3 regions of the Streptomyces sp. NPDC026092 genome follow, and region 3 is predicted to be linked to each of the others. Evidence: riboswitches for the same ligand, from Rfam matches in the RefSeq annotation. Region 3 holds a riboswitch; each other region holds the start of a gene.
What was found. Region 3 has a riboswitch for cyclic di-AMP ahead of AB0F56_RS01210 (LysM peptidoglycan-binding domain-containing M23 family metallopeptidase). Riboswitches for the same ligand answer to the same signal wherever they lie in the genome.

Region 1: another riboswitch for cyclic di-AMP. It lies ahead of AB0F56_RS30905 (M23 family metallopeptidase); the one in region 3 lies ahead of AB0F56_RS01210 (LysM peptidoglycan-binding domain-containing M23 family metallopeptidase).
Region 2: another riboswitch for cyclic di-AMP. It lies ahead of AB0F56_RS29400 (transglycosylase family protein); the one in region 3 lies ahead of AB0F56_RS01210 (LysM peptidoglycan-binding domain-containing M23 family metallopeptidase).

Annotation. Positions count from the first base shown of each region.
Region 1 is NZ_JBEZYN010000024.1:95,354-97,605, forward strand. It holds gene AB0F56_RS30900 (PP2C family protein-serine/threonine phosphatase) at 1-575, shown strand, start outside; cyclic di-AMP (ydaO/yuaA leader) riboswitch at 812-959, shown strand; gene AB0F56_RS30905 (M23 family metallopeptidase) at 971-2,059, shown strand; gene AB0F56_RS30910 (aldo/keto reductase) at 2,240-2,252, shown strand, end outside.
Region 2 is NZ_JBEZYN010000022.1:27,766-30,017, forward strand. It holds gene AB0F56_RS29395 (transglycosylase family protein) at 1-565, shown strand, start outside; cyclic di-AMP (ydaO/yuaA leader) riboswitch at 831-1,007, shown strand; gene AB0F56_RS29400 (transglycosylase family protein) at 1,011-1,700, shown strand; gene eno (phosphopyruvate hydratase) at 2,036-2,252, shown strand, end outside.
Region 3 is NZ_JBEZYN010000001.1:266,462-268,713, forward strand. It holds gene AB0F56_RS01205 (tyrosine-protein phosphatase) at 1-382, opposite strand, end outside; cyclic di-AMP (ydaO/yuaA leader) riboswitch at 777-936, shown strand; gene AB0F56_RS01210 (LysM peptidoglycan-binding domain-containing M23 family metallopeptidase) at 941-1,885, shown strand; gene AB0F56_RS01215 (SGNH/GDSL hydrolase family protein) at 2,090-2,252, shown strand, end outside.

The DNA of each region.
Region 1 (2,252 bases), on a different contig from region 3:
CCGTCGTGATCGGCGCCTTCCGGGAGGCGGCCGAGCAGGAGGCCTCGCTGGAGGGGGTCGCCCAGCGCCTCGAACGGGCGCTGGCCCGCGAGGGCACCCGCCGCTCCGGGCTCGACGCCTTCGAGGGGTTCACCACGGCCGTCCTGGCGGAGATCCCGCGCGGGGGCGGGCGGGTACGGGTCGTGAACCGGGGCCACCCCGAGCCGCTGCTGCTGTACGCGGACGGGGGCCTGACCCACCTGGAGCCGACCGAGCCCGCGCTGCCGCTCGGCATGGGCGAGCTGGCTGCCTGGCCGGACCGGGCCGACGAGGCCCCGTACCCGCCGGGCGCCACGCTGCTCCTCTACACCGACGGGCTCTCCGAGGCGCGCGACGCCTCGGGGGCCTTCTACGAACCGGCCGAGCGGCTCGTCGGGAGGATCTTCCCGGGGCCGGAGGAGATGCTCGACGCGCTCGTCGACGACGTCCGCCGGTACACGGGCGGGGGCTCCACCGACGACATGGCGCTGCTCGCCGTGAGCCGGCCGGGAGCGGGGCAGCCGGAGCGGCGCCGGACGATGCCCGTGGTGCCGTGACGTACCTCGTTCCGCATGTGGTGACCTTGTGTAGTGGAGGTGTACCGCTCCGATAACAATTGACGAACCATCAGTTCCGGGGTGGCGGTAAGACTCCGTACTGAAGCGGGATCAAATCGGGCTGTACCAGCTCAATCTCGTGAATGATCAACCGGAACGGCTTGGAATCCGGCCCTCGTGTCTATTAACGTTCGATAACGCAGCGCGGTCGTCCCAGCCGTCGCAAGAGACGGCACCGTGCGCGTGCGCCGAATCCTGAAAGGGAACCGGGGAACCACTACTTGGGGTGAATCGGGCACCTCCGCATCCGTGCGGAACCGCCCGTAGGAGACCTTCCTGCTCCGAACCCGTCAGCTAACCCGGTAGGCGAGAAGGAAGGAAAGGAGCACGCCTCCGTGGCGTCCAACAGCCCTGCCCCCGACGGTCTTTCCGATGGGTTCAACGCGTTCGGCGCCCGTGGCGCCGCCGGGACGGACGACGACGCGACGACGCTGGGGGAGTGGAACCCGACCGAGGACTCCCTGCGCCAGCAGGCCCGTTCGGGCGGCCGCCACCGCGTCGTGAAGCAGCGCTCCGGCTTCGCCCGCTCCTCCACCGTCCTCGGCGTCGGTGTCATCGCGGCCGTCGGCGCGGGCGGCATGGCGACCGCCAAGGAGAAGCCCCCGGTCTCGATATCGCTGCCCGACCTCAACCTGCCGGACGCCTCCGAGCTGCCCGGTGTCGGCGAGTTCATCTCCGACGGCGGTTCGGACTCCGGTACGACCAACCCGCAGCCGCTCACGGCCACCCTCGCCCTGCCGGCCGACGGCGTCGAGAAGGCCGGAAGCGGCCAGTCCGCCTCCGCCTCGACCGCCGACGCCGGCGAGGCGCTGCGCGCCCGCATCCTGCAGCAGGCCGAGCAGCAGCAGGCCTCCGCCGACGCCGCCGAGAAGGCCGCTGCGGAGAAGGCCGCCGCCGAGAAGGCCGCCCTTGAGGCCGCCGCCAAGGCGGACCAGGCCGAGAAGGAAGCGGCCGCGGCGAAGAAGAAGGCCGAGGAGGAGGCTGCGGCGAAGGCCGAGGCGGAGCGCCTCGCGAAGCTCGCCGCGAGCTACTCGCTGCCGACGTCCTCGTACACGATCACCTCCACGTACGGCCAGTCCGGCTCCATGTGGTCCTCCGGCCAGCACACGGGCCTCGACTTCGCGGCGCCGACCGGCACGCCGGTCAAGGCCGTGCACGGCGGCACCATCAAGTCGGCCGGCTGGTCCGGCTCGTACGGCTACCGGATCGTCCTCGAACTCGAGGACGGTACGGAGATCTGGTACGCGCACCTGTCCTCGATGACCGCGAGCGTCGGCCAGACCGTGGGCACCGGCGACACGATCGGGCGCGTGGGCGCGACCGGCAACGTGACCGGCCCGCACCTCCACCTGGAGGTCCACACCGCGGGCGGCTCGGGCATCGACCCGGCGGCCTGGCTGGGCAACAAGGGCCTCTCGGTCTAAGGGCTTCCCGGTCCAAGGGCCTCGCGGCCCAACGGCCTCTCGGTCCGAGGGCCCGGCGGCCCAACGGCCTCGCGGTCCGAGGACCTCCCGAGCCCTCACGACTCCGGCAGCCCTGGCGTAACCCCCCCCACGTCAGGGCTGCCGGAATACCCGTACCCGGGGCGGTCGTTGTACCGTCCCATGACCTCACTGC
Region 2 (2,252 bases), on a different contig from region 3:
CAACCGCACCTCCGGCCTCCCGGACGGCTCGTCGAAGACCCAGGGCCCCTCCACCCCCTCCGCCGAGGTCTCCACGCCGTCCACGGCGACCCCTGAGACCTCCACCACGCCTGAGACCTCCACCACGCCGACGACGCCCGAGTCGTCGACCTCCCCGTCCGCGCCGGGCACCGGCAAGCACCGGGGCGACGCGGCACCGGAGGAGACGGGTAATACGGACAAGGATCGCGAAACAGGGCGTCACGCCTCGCCGTCTGACGCGCCGACAGTGGACGGCTCCGTCGAGGAGCGCGCGAACCGGGGCAGTGGGGGCGACACGGACAAAACGCCCTCCCAGGGCATTGCCGACGCTATCGGCGCATACACCGTCAAGCCCGGCGACAACCTCACCGAGATCGCCCAGCGCAACGAACTCCCCGGCGGCTGGGGCGCCCTCTACGACGCCAACCGCTCGACCGTGGGCGCCGACCCGGACCTCATCCTCCCTGGCCAGAGCCTCGATCTGACGCTCGGGACCCCTGCGGACAAGACCGCGGACAAGACGGCGGAAACGGACGCGAAGTAGGGGCGGTTCGGGGCTGAATGTCCGGTTCTGCGCAAGTGAGACATGGGTCTCTTCGCCTCAACTGGCATGTCTCGTCCGCGAACTCCGCTTCCGTCACCTCTCACCTGCGTAAACACCTTTCATCCCGAGGCAAGTAGGGGCGTTTTGTCCCTCATGGGCGTCTTTGAACTTCCCCCGGGTCTGTGTCTACGGTCGTGACCGCTCGCCACCGCGGGCCCCGTCGACCGAAACGCCGAATCCTGCCGTCGGCCGATGGGAACAGTCGTCGCGTCAAGCGCCGTAGGCAGGAGCGGGGGACCCAAGGTAAGTGCCGTCCCCGGCCGTTGAGACAGACGGCCGAAGGAACGGCTTGGGGTGAAGCCGCGCGCTAGGTCGCGCGGCCGGGCAACTCACATCGGCCCGAACCCGACAGCTCACCTCGTAGGCGTCGGTGAGGAGAATCTCCATGCTGTTTTCCGCCAAGGGCAAACACCGTCGTCCCTCCAAGGCCACCCGCGCCGTCGCCCTCGCCGGCGTCGCCGGCGTCGCCGTCGCCGCCCCCCTGATGGGCGCCGGCACCGCCTCGGCCGCCACCGTCTCCGAGTGGGACAAGGTCGCCCAGTGCGAGTCCGGCGGCAACTGGTCGATCAACACCGGCAACGGCTACTACGGCGGCCTGCAGTTCTCCAGCTCCACCTGGGCCGCCTTCGGTGGCACCGCGTACGCCGCGAGCGCCGACCAGGCCTCCAAGTCGCAGCAGATCGCCATCGCCGAGAAGGTCCTCGCCGGTCAGGGCAAGGGCGCCTGGCCGAGCTGTGGCGTGGGCCTGTCGGCCGCCTCCCCCGGCGCCGCTCCCGTCGAGGAGAGCGCGCCGAAGCCGGAGCGCAAGGCCGAGCAGCCGACGACCCGCAGCGAGCAGCGGACCGCCCCGAAGGCCGCGCCCAAGGCCGAGTCGAAGAAGACCGTCACCACCCCGACCGGCAAGAAGGTCAAGAAGGGCGACGGCGAGTACAAGGTCGTCTCCGGCGACACCCTGAGCACCATCGCCGCCGCCCACGACGTCAAGGGCGGCTGGGCGAAGCTCTTCGAGCTCAACAAGGACGTCGTCGAGGACGCCGACCTGATCTACCCGGGCCAGCAGCTTCACCTGAAGTGAGCCCGACGGCTCGTGTGAGTCCGGCGGCTCGCGCGGGTCCTACGACCCTCCCGCGGTGACCACCCCGGTCCGGAGCGTTTCTTCCCCCGTGCGCTCCGGGCCGGGGTTCCGCGCTGTCCGGGACCGGTTGGCGTCTCGCCCGACCGGTACCGAGCCGGTTACCGCCGAGTAGTTCTGGGGCCCTTTGGCCCGAGATGCATGCCCTTGGGTCCTTTTTCGTCCCAGGGGGCGGGCGCCCGGCTGGCTGGAGCCCTGGAGCCGGTTAGGCTCTTGTCGCAAGGCCAAAGCGACCCTGCACCGCAAGCGTCACATCTAGCGTCACATCCCAGAAGGAGATGCTCGTGCCGTCCATCGACGTCGTCGTAGCCCGGGAAATCCTGGACTCCCGAGGCAACCCCACGGTCGAGGTCGAGGTCGGCCTCGACGACGGCAGCACCGGCCGTGCTGCCGTTCCGTCCGGTGCCTCCACCGGTGCGTTCGAGGCCATTGAGCTCCGTGACGGAGACAAGAACCGCTACCAGGGCAAGGGCGTCGAGAAGGCCGTCCTCGCCG
Region 3 (2,252 bases):
ACATTCGGGTCGCGGCCTTCCCGTCGCCGAGGATCTCGCGGAGCTGCTCCAGCTCGCCGGAGCGGACGAGCTTCCAGAACTCCTTGCCGTCGGCCGGGTCGTTGAGCGGTATGTTCACATTCCGTACACCGGGCAGTTCGACGTCCGGGCCCTCGATCTTGACGTCGGCCTGATTGCGGAAGTCGAAGATCGTGTGCAGCCCAAGGGTGGAGAGGAACGCCGCGTCCTCCTCGGTGGCGTGGGCCAGGTGGCCACTGCGGAAGAGGCGTCCGAAGCGCACCGCACCACCGTCCACGGTCGGCAGTCCGCCCACGTCACGGAAGTTGCGTACCCCGGCGAGCTCGGGTTCGGTCGACGGGACCTGGGGCAGCTGCTGCGTCACGAGTGCTCCTGAAGGTAGACGGATCGCGATCGGTTCCTGATCGATTCCTGGGGCAATCATCCCGGGTGCCGGGGGCCGTGCGCACCCCTGGGTAAGGGAATGGGCGTTCTGTCCGAATTAAACCCTTCGATATAACGCGCCCTGGTTGCAGGGGAGATGGGATTCGGGGCGTGAGCAGCGTCTCAAAGGTGACGGACCGTGCCTGATCGTCCGGACCAATTCCCTGGCCGGAAAAGGAAATCGATCCTCCGTCATCCACGGAGGGTGACCGGAATACGGCGCGAATATCACGCCGCGGAATGCGGGCGGAATCGGGCGGCTTGTTCGGCTCGACTCCGCTCGTCTAGCGTCACGCTCAATCCGGTCGGACCGCCGAATCCTGCCACCGCCCGGAATCGAATCCGCACCCATCCACGTACGGCAGGAGCGGGGGACCCAGGTAAGTACGCCGCACCGGCCCGACCGGACGGCTTGGGGTGAAGTCGCGTGAGAACGCGGCCGGACATCTCCAGTCCGAACCCGACAGCTCACCTCGCAGGCGACGGAGAGGAATTCGCCATGCCCGCGAAGGGTAAGCATCGCCGTCCCAAGGTCAACCCGATCACGCGCGGATTCGTCGCCGCCGGCACCGGTGGCGCCGTCGTCGCCCTCCCGCTGCTCGGCGCGACCGGAGCCCACGCCGCCGAGAAGGCCGCTCCGACCGTGACGCCCGAGAAGGCCGTCGCCGCTCTCGCCGCCACCCCCGCGAAGGCCCCGGCCGCTCCGGCCGCCGCCCCCGCGGCGAAGCCGAAGACGTACTCCGTCGTCCGCGGCGACTACCTGTCGAAGATCGCCGCCGAGCACGACCTCAAGGGTGGCTGGCAGAAGCTCTACGCGGACAACCGCCAGGTCGTCGGCGAGAACCCGTCGCTGATCCTGCCCGGCATGAAGCTCACCCTCGGCGCCAAGTCCACGGCCGCCCCGAAGGCCGCGGCGCCCAAGGCCGCTCCGAAGGCCGAGAAGAAGTCCTCGTCCTCCGACACGAGCGAGTCGCGCGCCTCCCGCTCCTCCGAGCGCAGCACGGCCACCCAGGACTCCGCCCCCGCCCAGGCCTCCTCCTCCGGCTGGGTCGCTCCGGTCGGCGGCGGCATCTCCACCCCGTACCGAGCCTCCGGCTCGATGTGGTCCTCCGGCTACCACACCGGTGTCGACTTCATCGCCTCCTCCGGCACCTCGGTGAAGGCCGTCGGCGCGGGCACCGTCCACTCGGCCGGCTGGAGCGGCGCGTACGGCAACGAGGTCGTCATCCAGCACGCCGACGGCACGTACTCCCAGTACGCCCACCTCTCCTCGCTCTCCGTCTCGACCGGCCAGACCGTCACCGGCGGCCAGCAGATCGGCCTCTCCGGCTCGACCGGCAACTCCAGCGGCCCGCACCTGCACTTCGAGATCCGCACCGGCCCGAGCTACGGCTCGGACATCGACCCGCTGGCGTACCTGCGCCAGCACGGCGTCGGCATCTGACGCCTCCGCATCACCCGCGTCACCAGCAGCACCCCACAGGGGCCCGGCACTTCGGTGTGCCGGGCCCCTGCGGCGTATTCCGGCTTGGTGGAATCTTGACCGGTGGCATATCTCACCCGGCGTCAACCCCTCCTTACGGTCGCGTAGGTCACATACGTAAGGGAAAGATGAACTCCCGTGGCAGACGATTCGAGATCAAGAGACATGAAGGCATTCGGGTCGTACGCGGCGATCGGGGACAGCTTCACGGAGGGCGTGGGAGATCCCGGGCCGGACGGGAAGTACGTCGGCTGGGCGGACCGTTTCGCGGTACTCCTCGCCGACCAATTGCCGGAGCACGACGCATTTCGTTACGCCAACCTGGCCG